2 regions of the Bacillus sp. 9.4 genome follow, and region 1 is predicted to be linked to the other one. Evidence: riboswitches for the same ligand, from Rfam matches in the RefSeq annotation. Region 1 holds a riboswitch; the other holds the start of a gene.
What was found. A riboswitch is a leader RNA that binds a small molecule or an ion and turns the genes downstream of it on or off. The one in region 1 is predicted to bind S-adenosylmethionine.
Positions count from the first base shown of each region.

Region 1 (7,683 bases):
GCGGGGAAGCTCCTCAGCCATCCATAGCAACAAAGCGCTCGTCAGTGTCATTCACAGAGCACTTGAGCAATCAGCGCTTCCGATTCACGCTGTGCAGCTGATTGAGGATACGAGCAGAGAGACAGCAAAAGAGCTCTTTACGTTAAATGATGGCTTAGACGTATTGATTCCGCGCGGAGGCAAGAAACTGATTGATCTCGTTGTGAGAGAATCAACAGTTCCTGTACTAGAAACGGGAGCAGGAAACTGCCACATATTCATTGACGAAACAGCCAAACCTCAAATGGCAGAAAAGGTTGTCGTAAATGCCAAAACGCAGCGCCCTTCCGTATGCAACGCGATTGAATCATTGCTGATTCACAAGGCTTGGGCGAGACAGCACGGGAAAGAATTGCTGGACCAGCTGGAAAACGCGGGAGTTGAAATTCGCGGTGATGAATTGGTATGTGAACTTCATCCTTCAAGCAAACAAGCATCAAAAGAAGATTGGGAAACCGAATTTTTAGCGCCTGTCCTCAGCGTAAAGACGGTTGAAAACGTCCAAGAAGCTGTAAAGCATATCCAACAATACGGCACCAATCATTCTGAAGCGATTTTAACTGAAAATGACAAAAATGCGGCATATTTTCAAACGGCTGTCGATGCTGCCGCTGTCTATCATAACGCGTCAACCCGCTTTACCGACGGCTTTGAATTCGGCTACGGAGCCGAAATCGGCATCAGCACGCAAAAGCTTCATGCAAGAGGACCGATGGGGCTTCCTGCACTGACTTCTACAAAATACATCATTAAAGGAACTGGGCAAATCCGTGAATAGCGGGGCAATGTTCAATGAAAAAGCTTATCTCGTTACGAGATAAGCTTTTTTATACGCAAAAAATTGACACACCAAATTTAATTGTGTACAATTTAATTGTATAAAATATATTGGGGGAATGAAAAATGAGTCAGCCATTATTTACAGCAACTGTTTCAGCGGTAGGAGGAAGAGAAGGAAAGGTCATTTCATCAGACCGCGTTCTTGAGCTTGATGTCGCAATGCCGGGGACACCGAGAGCCAAGAAATTAGAAAAAGCGACAAATCCAGAGCAGCTGTTTGCAGCAGGTTATGCAGCTTGCTTTGACAGCGCCCTGCAGCTTGTCGCAAGAACAGAACGAGTAAAAGTAGAGACAGAGGTTACAGCGAATGTAAGCCTGTTAAAGGATGAAGCGGACCAGGGCTACAAGCTTGGTGTGACGCTGCAAGTAAAAGGAGAAGGAGTCAGTGCATCAGAATTGGAGGCGCTTGTGAAAAAAGCGCACGGCGTCTGCCCGTATTCAAAAGCAACCTCCGGAAATATTGATGTGACACTTGAAGTTGCTGAATAAATAAAAAGAGGATGCCTTGTACAAGGCATCCTCAATTTTTTTGATGAAGTGTTTCCAGCAATGTATATAGAGCGGATTTTAACTGTTTGAGATCCTCTCCAGACTGCTTTGAGAGCCCCAGAATTGTCTCTGGGATGTCAACCGCTTTATCCTTTAATAACGCTCCGTCCTCTGTCAGGCTGATCAACACGGACCGCTCATCCTCTTCTGATCTTTTTCTCGTAATCAAACCCTGTTGTTCCATTCGTTTAAGCATCGGAGTGAGCGTTCCTGAATCTAAATACAGCTGTTCGCCCATTTTTTTGACAGTAAGCGTTTCGTGTTCCCATAACAAAAGCAAAGCCAAATATTGAGGGTATGTTATATTCAGCTTATCAAGCAGCGGCTTGTATTGCTTTGTCATTTCCCGCGAACTCGCATATAGCAAAAAACAAAGCTGATTCTCCAATTTCATATGATCAAATTTATTTTCCATTTTGTTCACCAACTCTTTTTGTCATTCGATTCTATTGTATCTGAAAAACTTCACTTTTCCTATTCTCGGCAAACATAGCATGTTTAAAAAGATCAGAAAGGGAAATATAACAACTAGATACAAATAAGGAGGTTGGAAAATATGGCATTATTTACAGCAAAAGTAACCGCGCGAGGCGGACGGGCAGGACATATTACATCAGATGACGGTGTTCTTGATTTTGATATTGTCATGCCAAATGCCAAAAAAGAAGGACAAACCGGCACAAATCCGGAACAGCTCTTTGCGGCAGGGTATGCTGCATGCTTTGGCGGCGCGCTCGAACACGTAGCCAAAGAGCAGAATATCGAAATTGATTCGGAGATTGAAGGGCAGGTCAGCCTCATGAAGGATGAGAGCGACGGCGGGTTTAAAATCGGTGTCACACTTGTTGTGAACACGAAAGATTTAGATCGGGAAAAGGCACAAGAGCTTGTCAACGCCGCTCATGAATTCTGTCCTTACTCAAAGGCAACCAGAGGAAATGTTGATGTAAAACTAGAATTAAAATAATGACCGGCATCCTGAGTGTTCTCAGGATGTTTTTTTGTGTCGGAGCGGGTGTGATCTTTTCGAGGTCTGAGACATTTCTTATAAATGGATTCAGACTTATATCCATTATGAATTGACGCGGAACGGGGTAGGGGTGGACACAGATTATTGATAAAACGTCAGAGAAGCGATCACAGCGTTTAAAGCCTGCAAAAGTTACAGATGAAGGGGGCGGCTGGCTCGGTGTCTGCCAAGCTGAATTCCGGCGCGCATGATTGCTGTTTTGTATTTGCACAGGGCATAGCGGCTACTTGGAGAAATAACAAGGATCAGGCCGCACATGCCTGATCCTTTTAATATTCTTTCTTATTGGCGAAGTTCCGCCATGCTTGAAACGGGGATAAATGCTCTGTTAGTGTCACTTGATAAAAGGGGATCGTTCTTTCTTCAGCAGGTTTATCAATTTCTTTATAAATGAATGAATCATCAAACCCGGCTTCGGCAGCGTCTGTGTGCTCAGCTGCATAGAAAACGGCTTTAGGCCGGGCCCAGTAGATGGCGCCCAAGCACATTGGGCATGGTTCACAGCTCGTATACAAAATGCAGTCATCAAGCTGGTATGCTCCTAGCACCTTACAGGCTTTTCGAATAGCTGTGACTTCCGCGTGGGCAGTCGGATCATTGCTTGTTGTGACGTTGTTCTGTCCCTCTGCAATAATGGCTCCGTCTTTCACGATAACGGCTCCAAAAGGCCCGCCGATTCCTGCATTCACTCCTTCACATGCGAGAGTGACAGCCCGTTTTAAGAACGTTTCATGATTCATCCCAATCCCTCCTGTCAATAGAGTGTTATTAGTATAGCCGAAAAGAATGCAAAGAACATTCTTAAAAAAGTGCAAAATAAACAAAGTATTTGGGGGATTTGCTAAATAAGAAACCGATTGTGGCTGTATTATAGAAAAAAACCATCTGCCAAATGCAGATGGTTTTTTCAAATTATACTAGCTGTGTCTGCTGTGCTCTTGCCTGTTTTGCGGCTTCAACCATGTTTTTCAATGCTGCAACCGTTTCTTCCTGCTGTCTTGTTTTCAATCCGCAGTCCGGATTTACCCAGAAGCGGTCAGTCGGACAGACGGCAAGCGCATCAACGATAATATTGTACATTTCTTCAGTTGACGGCACACGAGGGCTGTGAATGTCATATACACCAAGGCCAAGCCCTTTCAAATACGGGTGGTTTTTTAAATAATCTAAAAATCCTCCGTGGCTTCTGCTATGTTCGATTGTAATCACATCGGCATCAAGATCATTGATTGTATCAACGATATCTTCGAAGTTGCTGTAGCACATATGTGTATGAATCTGTGTCTCGTTTTTCACGGAAGAAGTGGTTAATCTGAATGCTTCTGCCGCCCAAGTCAAATACTCATCCCAATCGCGTGTTTTCAATGGAAGGCCTTCGCGCAGCGCTGGTTCATCAACTTGAATGATTTGAATGCCTGCGTCTTCAAGCGCTTTAACTTCTTTGCGAAGGGCAAGCCCGATTTGGAAGGCGATTTCTTTCCTCGAGATGTCGTTTCGAGGGAAAGACCAGTTTAAGATTGTAACCGGGCCCGTCAGCATTCCTTTCACATGCTTGGAAGTCAATGACTGTGCGTAGACTGTGTCTTTCACTGTCATCGGTTCAATAAATTCAACATCTCCGTAAATGACTGGCGGGCGGACACAGCGTGAGCCGTATGATTGAACCCAGGCATATTTAGTGAAGGCGAAACCGGCCAGCTTTTCACCGAAGTATTCGACCATGTCTGTCCGTTCAAATTCGCCGTGAACAAGGACATCAAGCTCCAATTCTTCCTGAATATCAATCCATCTTTTTGTTTCCGCATTGATAAAGTTTTGATACTGTTCATCGGACCACTCAGCTTTCCGCCATTTTTGGCGTGCGCTCCGCACTTCAGCAGACTGCGGGAAGCTGCCGATCGTTGTCGTCGGCAAAAGCGGAAGGCCGAGAGATTCATTTTGCAGGGCTAAACGTTCTTCAAACGGAATCGGGCGCTTGAAATCTTTATCAGTTAATTGCTCAAGCTCTTTCTTTTGTTCAGAATTGGCGCCTGTTGCAAACTGCTTAAGCGCCTGGATATCAGCCTTAGCCTGCTGGATCTCTTCGCTGATCGCCGCTTTTCCTGATACTAAGCCTTCTTTCAAAGCTGTCAGCTCGGCCAGCTTTTCTTTTGCGTAGGATAATCCGTTCAATAGGTCTTTTTCCAAATGCTCATCAGGGTGTTTCGCTACTGGAACATGCAGCAGGCTGCTGGAAGGCTGAATCCACAGTTCATCAACTTTTGCAATGCTGAGAATATCAAGAACGGCATCGAGACGCTCTTCAAGGTCCGCTTTCCAAATGTTGCGTCCGTCGATAACGCCGGCTGCCAGCACTTTGTCTGTCGGAAAGCCATGTGTTTTAAGCTGTTCCAGGTTTCTGCCTTTGTCGTGAACGAAATCAAGGCCAATTCCCTGAACCGGGTAAGAGATCAGCTCTTCATAAGCATCAACAGAATCAAAATACGTCTGCAAAAGCACATTCAAGGATGAAAGCTCACTTGTAATGCTTTCAAATAATTCTTTTGCACCGCGGACATCTTCACTAGAGGCGGTAACGAGCGCCGGCTCATCGATTTGAACCCATTTTACGCCTTCTTCTTCAAGCTCTTTCAAAAGCTGTACATATAATGGCACAAGGCGTTTTTGGATCGCTTTTGCTTCAGACGGTTCATAGCCTTTAGCAAGCGTAACGAACGTATAAGGGCCGACAATCACAGGCTTTGTTTCCACACCGTATTCCTGTTTGATCCGGCGATAATCTTCGAGTTGTTTGTTTCTTGTCAGACGGAACTCAATGCTCTCGTCATATTCCGGAACGATGTAATGGTAATTTGTATTAAACCATTTTGTCATTTCACTAGATACGGCGTCTTTGATTCCGCGGGCGATAGCGAAGTATGTATCGGTAGCATCAGTCAAATGTCTGAAACGTTTCGGGATCCAGTTGAAGCTGACTGCTGTGTCGAGTACATGGTCATACTGTGTGAAATCAGAAACAGGCACAACATCAATCTGCTGGTCAATTTGTGTTTTTACTGCGGATAAAAATAGTTCGTCGATTTGCTTCAAAAACGTATCTTTATCAGTACTGCCTTTCCAATACGCTTCAAGTGCTTTTTTCCATTCCCGGTTCAGTCCGATTCTCGGAAATCCTAAATTCGATGTTTTGATGGTTGTCATTGTTTCTCCTCCTTTATATGTAAAACACTCTCGTTAACCCGCGGATACAGGCTCCTAAGAGGTTTTCTCACAACAAAAAGCCTCTTTCCCATGAGAGAAAGAGGCTTTTCTGCGTAAAACACTGCCTCTCTCATCTCTCAGATTCAATCTGATGGAATTAGCACCGTGCCTTATGAGACATCAGTCTCGGCGCGAAAAGCAGTGCGCCCCATTTCACAATGGTATTACGGTCGGTTGCTGTTGGGGTCAAAAGGCCAATCCCTCGCCCAACTCTCGATAAGAGAAAATGTTATTAATTTTTTGAAAAGTTGAATCATTTGTTGGTAATCTTAACAGTAATTCAAATTCATTGTCAACATAGAATTTGAAATTTTTATTTATATGATGTGGTGTATATTATATAAGAAAAATAATCTTATAGGGTCAACAAATGTGATTGCTCTGCTTTTTCTGCGAGTTCATCAGGAGCTGTTAAATACAGGAATCCATTGCCTGCCAGCGTTTTTGCAATATCAAGAGGAAGTGTCCTGCGGATTAGCTGTGCGAAAACCTCAGATTCAGAAAGCTTTCTTTGAAATGATTCTTCTTCATAGCTTTTGATTAAAGCAAGCGCACCGCTGACATGAGGGGCAGCCATTGAAGTGCCGGTCAGCTTACCGTACTTCTTGTTGGGAAGGGTGGATAAGATATTTTCTCCTGGTGCCACAAGGTCAATCTCTTTATTTGCGTTAGAAAATTCTGATAATTCTCGCGCTACTGAAACAGATCCAACTGCAATGACCTCGTTATAAGCTGCGGGGTAGGAAAGCTCTTCTGTGCGTTCGTCGCCGTCACCCTCATTTCCCGCTGCACAAACGACAAGCACTCCGTTTTTAACTGCGTTTTTCACTGCTTCTTCCAGCTCTGGCACATCGCTTGGCCCTCCAAGGGACATTGAGATGATGTCGACTTTCTGTTCCACCGCGTAGTTGATGCCGTTAATTATCCATTCGTATTGTCCGCTGCCGTTCTCGCCGCCAAGAACCTTCACAATCAATAGGCTTGCCTCAGGCGCGACTCCGGCAATGCCTCCGTTTGAATCATTAGCTGCAATTGTTCCGGCGACGTGTGTGCCGTGTCCGTTGTAGTCGGAAATCGCATCTTCCTTGCCGCCGTCGTCATCCGTAAAGTTCTTTCCGCCGATGATTTGATTTTTTAAATCAGGGTGGCTTGTGTCGCAGCCAGTGTCTAATACAGCAACTTTAATATTTTTGCCTTTTACCCCTTTTGCCCACATTTCTGGCGCCTTAATCACTTTAATGCCCTCAGGAAGCTCGTTTACATCCATGATCTGCTCATTCGTCACATACGGGATCAAGCGGATTTCACCATTCATAAAAAAGCCCTCCTTTTTTATGCTTGCAAGTGGATTCAAGGGTGTTGCCTCATATTATATGAAAAAAGCAAGCGCTCGGACAGAGCCATTTGAAGCATTTTGAAAAAATAGGATACACACCAAAGAATTAGTAATCTTCAAAATATTGGATGGCTTCAACATGTATGACTGGGATTCAACTGTAAGTCAAGTTATAATAGTGTTGGGGAAAGGAGCAGTGTCATGAAACTGAATGAAAAATTATATGCATTTTTTTCAGAGCATGTGGAACAAATGGCCGAGGAATGGATTGAAACGATGGAGGAAAGTGATCCGAATTCGCTTTACGCCCTACATAATGCAACAGTAACGGAAGAATTGAAAGAGCAGGACAGAGAGTTTTACCGGCATCTGAATTACATGTATGTTTTACCGGAAAAACAATTTCTCGAAGAGTTTCAAGAGTGGGTCATTGAGCTGACCAACGATCAAAAACATCTCGACACACCGGTTCAGTATGTCATTCGGGAGTTTATGAGAAACAGGAGATTATATACGAAGTATTTTGAGAAGTTCGCAGAAGAAAATGAATCAGCGTTTGAACCGGGAGAGAAGCAAAAATGGGCAGATTTGATTGTAAAAGTATTTGATTTCACCATTTATACATTCG
Region 1 covers NZ_JBVFMU010000002.1:592,010-599,692, reverse strand. The annotation lists gene proA (glutamate-5-semialdehyde dehydrogenase) at 1-817, shown strand, start outside; gene ACZ07B_RS09575 (organic hydroperoxide resistance protein) at 943-1,368, shown strand; gene ohrR (organic hydroperoxide resistance transcriptional regulator OhrR) at 1,400-1,843, opposite strand; gene ACZ07B_RS09565 (organic hydroperoxide resistance protein) at 1,985-2,395, shown strand; gene guaD (guanine deaminase) at 2,728-3,198, opposite strand; gene metE (5-methyltetrahydropteroyltriglutamate--homocysteine S-methyltransferase) at 3,371-5,659, opposite strand; SAM riboswitch class I at 5,787-5,942, opposite strand; gene isp (serine protease Isp) at 6,075-7,034, opposite strand; gene rsbRB (RsbT co-antagonist RsbRB) at 7,257-7,683, shown strand, end outside.

Region 2 (7,683 bases), 140 kb from region 1:
GGTTACGGCGGCGGCTATGGTTCAACATTTGTTTTGTTGGTCGTATTATTCATTCTCCTCATCATCGTAGGTGCATCTTTCTTTTAAGATGTATTGAGGAAGTACGGGTTATAACCCGTGCTTCCTTGCCTTGTGTTTATTTTTAAAAATGTTGGAAAAGCACATTGTATTATGTGCATTCATACAATACCGTATTACTCCGCCAAAAGGAGGCGCATTATGGATAATCAATTTTTTAAGAACATCGAAAAGAAAACAGGTGTGAAGATGCAGGATGTAATGAATCTTGCCGGATCACTCCAAAACGCTAATTTTAAAGATGAAAATACAGTCCGCAGTGTCATTAACCGCGTAGCGCAGCTCGCAAACAGACGCGTGCCAAAAGAATTAGAAGATAAAATTGTGGAATCTATTACAAGCGGAAAAGAAAAGCTTGATTTTGGCACGATTTCTAAAATGATGGATAATAAATAAGTGGATGGCCTGGCTGACTCACTGCAGCGGGCCTTTTTTTTACCGTAAAAACCCGGCAGTAATCTGCCGGGCTGTTAATGATGCAAGGGCTGTCTTGCTTTCTGTAGCAGGGGATACAAAAATCTTGAGCGGTTGGCTGTTTTGCCGCGCCTGTTAGCGGGGCAAGACAAATATAAATGCTGTTTCGCCCGGGTCATGGCTACATATAAAAGGCGTCTTTCCTCCTCAAGAGCGGCCTCGTCTCCTTTTCTTGCCGTTTCTAATGAGAAATCGTGCGGAATCGAGCCGTCTACAGTGCCTAACACGTAGACTGTTTTGAATTCAAGGCCTTTTGACCGGTGAATGGTCATCAGCTGAACGCCATGTTCATCCGTTCTGTTTTTCTCAGCGGCCCTCATATGGTCTACGTGGGCAAGAAAGTCAGGAATCGTTTTGAACTTCTTGGCGACAACCTTGATGTCGCGCAAGTCATCGGAACCTTTTTCCAGCTTGTTGCCCTCATTGCCCCGCTTTTTTAAATACTCGGAGAAGCCCATTTTTCCTTCTGCAAAGGTGATGGCTTCTACGGGTTTCATTGTGCGGAGGCTTGCGAAAAACGGTACGATTTTCTTGATTTTGTCCAGCTGGAATGGCTTCAGATCAGGCAATTTGGCCAGCGCTTTGATCATGGTACAGTCCTCTGTAATCGAGAGCGCCTTCAGCGTATTCAAAGCGGACTGTTTTAAAAACAAGGCGGGAAGCAAGTGTTTAATCGCTTCGGTGTCATCCTCATTTTGGCTGGCATACAAGTAGGCGAGAATCTGGCGGACGATCCGTCTGCTGTAAAACGATTGGACGCCGCGGTCAGCTGTATACGGAATTGACGATTGATGAAGCCTCTCATATATAGCACGGCCTCCGCTGTTTGTACGATAAAGAACCGCAAAGTCATCTGGACTGGCTCCATTTTGAATTTTTTCTTTGATATCGGAAACGACCATTGTGGCTTCTTCCTCTTCATCGTAAGGATAAAACAGCACAGGGGCCTGAATGTCATCGCGGGCCGCTTCAAGCGTTTTGGCATATCTGTTTTTGTTCTTTTTCACGACGATATCAGCACTAGAGACGATCGGGTGCGTAGACCTGTAGTTCGCAGTTAAATAGATCGTCTTCGCTCCCGGATAATCCTTTTGAAAATCAAGAATGAAAGACGGATTGCTTCCGCGAAACGCGTAGATGGACTGGTCATCGTCTCCGACACAGCACAGGTTTTGCTCCGGGCTGGCGAGCATTTGCATGATTTTGTATTGAACCGGATTAATGTCCTGAAACTCATCAATTAAGATATACGTAAACCGAGATTGATATTGTTCCAGAAGGTCAGGCCGCTCGATAAACAATTCATAGCAGGCTGAAGCCATGTCATCAAAATCAAATTGGCTGTGTTCTTTTTTCTGGCGTTCATAATGTTCATATAAACGATAAACTTGTTTTTCCCACTCATCTTTTAGAGGGATGCGTTCATTTGGGACATAAGTGTTTTTCCAAAAACCGATCTGCTGCAGGGCTTGGTCAACTGGGAATTCTTTCTCATCGATGCCCTCTTCATAGAGTGCTTTTTTGATATATTGTTCCCGCTGCCACTCCATTTTCAGCAGATGCTCACCGTTCCATTTAGCAGAATTAGAGTGATACAAGATCTTATAAAACAGACTGTGGAATGTTCCTGTCACAAGTCTTCGGACTTTTGCAGGCTGTAATCCGTACTGGTTCGCCATACGCTCTTTCATTTCAGCGACAGCTTTTGTTGTAAAGGTGACAAGCAGCATATTTTCAGGCGGTATGCCTAAGTGTTCGATCATGTGGGCGGCACGGGCTGTCAGCACCCGTGTTTTTCCGCTCCCCGCACCTGCAAGCACAAGCAGCGGGCCCTCTGTTTCCGTGACAGCTTTCAGTTGATCCGTGTTTAAACCGACAGACGGAAAAAGGCTCGTATCGGGTTCTATTGTTTTTGGCACAAATGGTGTTCCTGGTTTAATGCTTCTAGGACGATGCCATTCCGTAACAGCTGGGGACGGGTCAGCGGCGATCGCTTTTCCCTTGGGTAAACGAATGACACCAGATTCCTGATCGTCTTCTTTTTTTTCCTCTTTAGAAGGCTTCGGTTCGCACGCCTCCTCACATGCCGGAAAATCGCCTGGCTGGCGATGGATAAACTCTGGCGGATCGGCGATGTTAAGCCGTAACAAAACGGGCTTTCCGCAATGAGAACAAAATAAATGTCCTTTTATTCCCTCTTCAAAGAGGAATTGATAATGTTCTCTCGAATATGTATGTAAATGTATGATTCTATCATTCAGTCGGGCGCATTTCAAAAAGGGGTCCTCCCTATCAAAAGGTGTTCATTACAGACAATGACTATCATATCAAAAGAAATGTGTTTCAAAAAGTAAGTTTAAGGGAAAAGAGACAGCAGAGGGGTGGGTATTGTATGATATATGCAGGTCAAATTCAGAACCAGCAATACGCTCAATATGCTAATAGAACGATTGGACATAAGCAGGATTATGCCGGAACCGAAAAAATCAGCTATGTGCCGTTTCAGCGGGTATACAAAGAACTGGAAAAGCAGCAGGAGAATCAAACGGCCGCTGAAAGAAAAGTAAACGAAATGAAACGTAAGCGCTCTCTTTATAAGAGGTTGCGAGAAAAAGGAATGGGCACATATATTAATCGATATGTATAAAAAACCGTTCATACCAGAGAACGGTTTTTTATATGCAGTAAAAATCCGGATCTCAAAAGATCCGGATGCGTTCAGTCCTTCATCATTTGTAAGTGCGGAATGCCGGCATCGAGGAATTCTTTTTCAGAAAGCACGCGATACCCGTGTTTCTTGTAAAACGGCACAGCCTGTGTTTGCGCGTTTAAAATGAAACCGGAAGCGCCTCCGTCTGCCGCTGCTTTTTCGAGCGCTTTCATAATGATACCGCCGACACCGGCTGAGCGGTGGCTTTTCAGTACGCAAATCCGCTCTAACTTGCCGTAGCCGTCCTTCATACGCCATCTTCCGGCACCGACAGGCTTTTCACCGTCATACACGACGATATGCTCTGACTCATTTTCAAGTTCGTCAATTTCTTCTTCAGCAGGCACGTTTTGTTCTTTGACAAAGACTTCTTCTCTTACATAGAATGCATCTTTCAGTTGTTCTTCATTTTTTGCGATAACTGCTTTCAAACATTATTCTCCTCTGCCTAGCAAGAAGGTTTCATATACTGTCCACGATCCGTTTTCCAACTGGTAAAGCAAGTGGAAACGGTCAACGATTTCTTCATGCGACACTTCCTGCATTTTTAATTGTCCCAGCACATCTGAATGCTCATCGTCGGAAAGATTTTGGCCGACCGTCACATGCGGAACGAAATTATATTCCTGTTCTCCTGCCAATACACCGGTGTATAGCTTTTCATTGAGTGTTTTTAACTCTTCCGTCGGTTCTGCTTTGATGTAAATGACATTATTGACAGGCGCAAATGAGCTGTATTTTGTCATTTTGAGAACGAGTGGGTGGGACTCTTTTGCGATGTTTCTTAAATGTGATACGAGCTGATCCGCTTTCTCCTCCGCGCATTCAAAGGATGCTCTCAGCGTCAAATGAGGCGGGATTAGAGAGTAGCTTGGGTCATAGCGCTTTCTGTAAGAGTTTGCAAGGTCTTGGAGCTTTTTTGATGGAAATAAAACGATTCCGTATTTCATATTATGTCCCTCCTGGAAATAAAGTATGATAGAGTGTTAAAGCATTTTTTTCAGCGCCGGGGTGATGAGCGGCTGCCAGTATGTCCATTTGTGGTCTCCGTCAAATGGCTCGAAATCATAATCGGAAAGCTTTTTCTCCAGCAGCTGTTTCAGCTCCCGGTTCGGTTCTGTAAAGTCCAGAATGTTCCCGTCTGTCGTGTGGACGTCAGTTTCTTTTGTTCCGATTTGGTGATAAATAGAGAGGTGTTTGATATCGTCTGACTGTTTTACGGCTTCTAGTACGTGTTTGTCAACATAGGGAGACTGCATGATGATGTTGCCAAACATATTCGGATAATCAAGCGCTGTCATAAGTGACACGGTTGCTCCGAGCGAATCACCGATCAGCGTTCGGCCGTAACCGATCTGATAGGTTGGATACTCATCATCTGCAAAAGGAACGAGCTCATGGGCGATGAACCGTTTATAAGCCGAAAATTTTGAACCCTCCGGATGATAGGTGTTTCTGCGCTCTTTTACATCCTTATAAGGAACACCGATAATAATGCTCCGGTCTATTTCGCGTTTCGACAGCAATTCCTCAACCTGTCTGCCGATTCTCCCCAGCCTGAAATAATCGTGGCCGTCCTGCGCGATAATGACATGGTATTTATAAAGCGGGGAGTAGTTGGACGGCAGATAAACAAGCAAGGTCATTTCCTCGTTAAGCTCTTTTGAAAAGAATTTCTTTTCTTGCACTGTGCCGTTTTTCGGTGCCATAAAAACATTCCTCCAGGACATCACTATACTTTCTTGCATTTTCAATTATTGTACCATGAATTATTAGAAATTTCTCTCTTTAAACGGTTCGGCACACGAAGAAAAAAGTGTTGAAATAAACTGTGAATTGTGTTAATATAAAACAATCAGAAAATTGAAATCGATATTTCTTATCGTGAGAGGTGGAGGGACTGGCCCTTAGAAACCTCAGCAACCGGCTTGTTTTGCATGTGCAAAGCGCCAAGGTGCTAAATCCAGCAAGCGTTTTTTATGCTTGGAAGATAAGAAGAAGCGTTAAACCCCTTCTTCTTATGAAGAAGGGGTTTTTATTTTGAAAAGGGAAGGTGTCAGCTATATGTCACAGCACGTTGAAACGAAATTAGCCCAAATTGGGAACCGTAGCGATGAAGTCACGGGGACAGTGAGTGCTCCTATTTATTTATCAACAGCATACCGCCACAGAGGGATCGGAGAATCTACCGGATTTGATTATGTCCGCACAAAAAATCCGACACGCCAGCTTGTTGAGGACGCGATCGCTAACTTAGAAAACGGCGCAAGAGGGCTTGCCTTTAGTTCAGGAATGGCTGCTATCCAAACGATTTTGGCGCTGTTTAAAAGCGGAGATGAACTGATCGTTTCATCGGACCTATATGGCGGCACGTACCGTTTATTTGAAAATGAATGGAAAAAATACGGATTGACTTTTCATTATGATGATTTCAGCGATGAGGACTGTTTACGCTCTAAGATTACGCCGAATACAAAAGCGGTGTTTGTGGAAACGCCGACAAACCCCCTCATGCAGGAGGCGGACATTGAACATATTGCCCGGATTACAAAGGAGCACGGTCTTCTGCTGATCGTAGATAATACATTTTATACACCGGTCTTGCAGCGGCCGCTTGAGCTGGGAGCTGACATTGTCATTCACAGCGCAACCAAGTATTTAGGCGGGCATAACGATCTGCTTGCTGGACTTGTCGTGGTGAAGGATGAGCGGCTCGGAGAGGAAATGTTTCAGCATCAAAATGCGATCGGCGCCGTCCTGCCGCCATTTGATTCGTGGCTTCTGATGAGAGGAATGAAGACGCTGAGCCTCAGAATGCGTCAGCATCAGGCAAACGCGCAGGAGCTTGCGGCGTTTTTAGAAGAGCAGGAAGAAATTTCGGATGTGCTGTATCCCGGAAAAGGCGGCATGCTGTCCTTCCGTCTGCAAAAAGAAGAATGGGTCAATCCGTTTTTAAAAGCACTGAAGACCATTTGTTTTGCAGAAAGCCTCGGCGGGGTGGAAAGCTTTATTACATACCCTGCGACCCAGACGCACATGGATATTCCTGAAGAGATCCGCATCGCAAACGGGGTGTGCAATCGGTTGCTGCGCTTTTCTGTCGGTATTGAACATGCGGAAGATTTAAAAGAGGATCTAAAACAGGCATTATGTCAGGTCAAAGAGGGAGCTGTTTCATTTGAGTAAACACAATTGGACGCTGGAAACCCAGCTCGTGCACAATCCATTTAAAACAGACGGCGGAACCGGGGCGGTCAGTGTACCGATTCAGCACGCCTCGACTTTTCACCAATCTTCATTTGAAGAGTTCGGGGCATATGATTACAGCCGCTCTGGCACGCCGACAAGAACAGCTCTCGAAGAAACAATTGCCGCATTGGAAGGCGGAACAAGAGGATTTGCTTTCAGTTCAGGCATGGCTGCTATCTCAACAGCATTTTTACTTCTGTCACAGGGTGATCACGTTCTTGTGACAGAAGATGTATACGGCGGAACCTTCCGTATGGTGACAGAGGTGCTGACCCGGTTTGGCATTGAGCATACGTTTGTCGACATGACGGATCGTAATGAAGTGGCGCGGAGCATCAAGCCGAACACAAAGGTCATTTATATGGAGACACCATCAAATCCGACACTTGGGATTACGGATATTAAAGCAGTTGTTCAGCTTGCAAAAGAAAACGGCTGCCTGACCTTTCTGGACAATACATTCATGACGCCGGCACTGCAGCGTCCGCTTGATCTCGGCGTGGATATTGTACTTCACAGCGCGACAAAATTCTTAAGCGGACACAGCGATGTGCTCTCAGGTTTAGCTGCTGTCAAGGATGAAGAGCTTGGGAAGCAGCTGTATAAGCTGCAAAACGCGTTCGGCGCCGTCCTTGGCGTGCAAGATTGCTGGCTCGTGCTGCGCGGCTTAAAAACGTTGCAGGTCCGTTTAGAAAAAGCGAGCCAAACAGCGCAGCGGCTTGCGGAATTTTTCCAGAAGCACCCGGCGGTCAAGCGCGTGTATTATCCGGGACTGGCTGATCATCCCGGCGCTGAAACCCATAAAAGCCAGTCAACGGGAGCGGGCGCCGTACTATCTTTCGAGCTTGAAAGCAAAGAGGCCGTTAAGAAGTTAGTCGAGAATGTGTCACTTCCAGTCTTCGCTGTCAGCCTTGGCGCCGTGGAATCGATTTTGTCTTATCCGGCAACGATGTCTCACGCGGCAATGCCTAAGGAAGAGCGTGAAAAACGCGGTATCACTGATGGCCTGCTCCGTCTGAGTGTGGGCGTCGAACATGCAGACGATTTAGAACACGATTTCGAACAAGCGCTGAAAGAAATTGCTCCAGTTGCGGTTCGTTAAAAAAGAAGCCGGGGATGGCCCGGCTTCTTTTATTATTGTTCGTCATCAGGATTCAGAATCGCGAGGACTT
Region 2 covers NZ_JBVFMU010000002.1:727,633-735,315, reverse strand. The annotation lists gene yjcZ (sporulation protein YjcZ) at 1-87, shown strand, start outside; gene spoVIF (sporulation-specific transcription regulator SpoVIF) at 220-474, shown strand; gene ACZ07B_RS10340 (ATP-dependent helicase) at 549-2,828, opposite strand; gene ACZ07B_RS10335 (hypothetical protein) at 2,945-3,199, shown strand; gene ACZ07B_RS10330 (GNAT family N-acetyltransferase) at 3,271-3,693, opposite strand; gene ACZ07B_RS10325 (YjcG family protein) at 3,697-4,212, opposite strand; gene ACZ07B_RS10320 (esterase family protein) at 4,249-4,971, opposite strand; SAM riboswitch class I at 5,139-5,259, shown strand; gene metI (cystathionine gamma-synthase/O-acetylhomoserine thiolyase) at 5,327-6,448, shown strand; gene metC (cystathionine beta-lyase) at 6,441-7,613, shown strand; gene ACZ07B_RS10305 (GNAT family N-acetyltransferase) at 7,646-7,683, opposite strand, start outside.
Region 2: linked by a shared signal. The riboswitch ahead of metI (cystathionine gamma-synthase/O-acetylhomoserine thiolyase) and the one ahead of metE (5-methyltetrahydropteroyltriglutamate--homocysteine S-methyltransferase) in region 1 are both predicted to bind S-adenosylmethionine.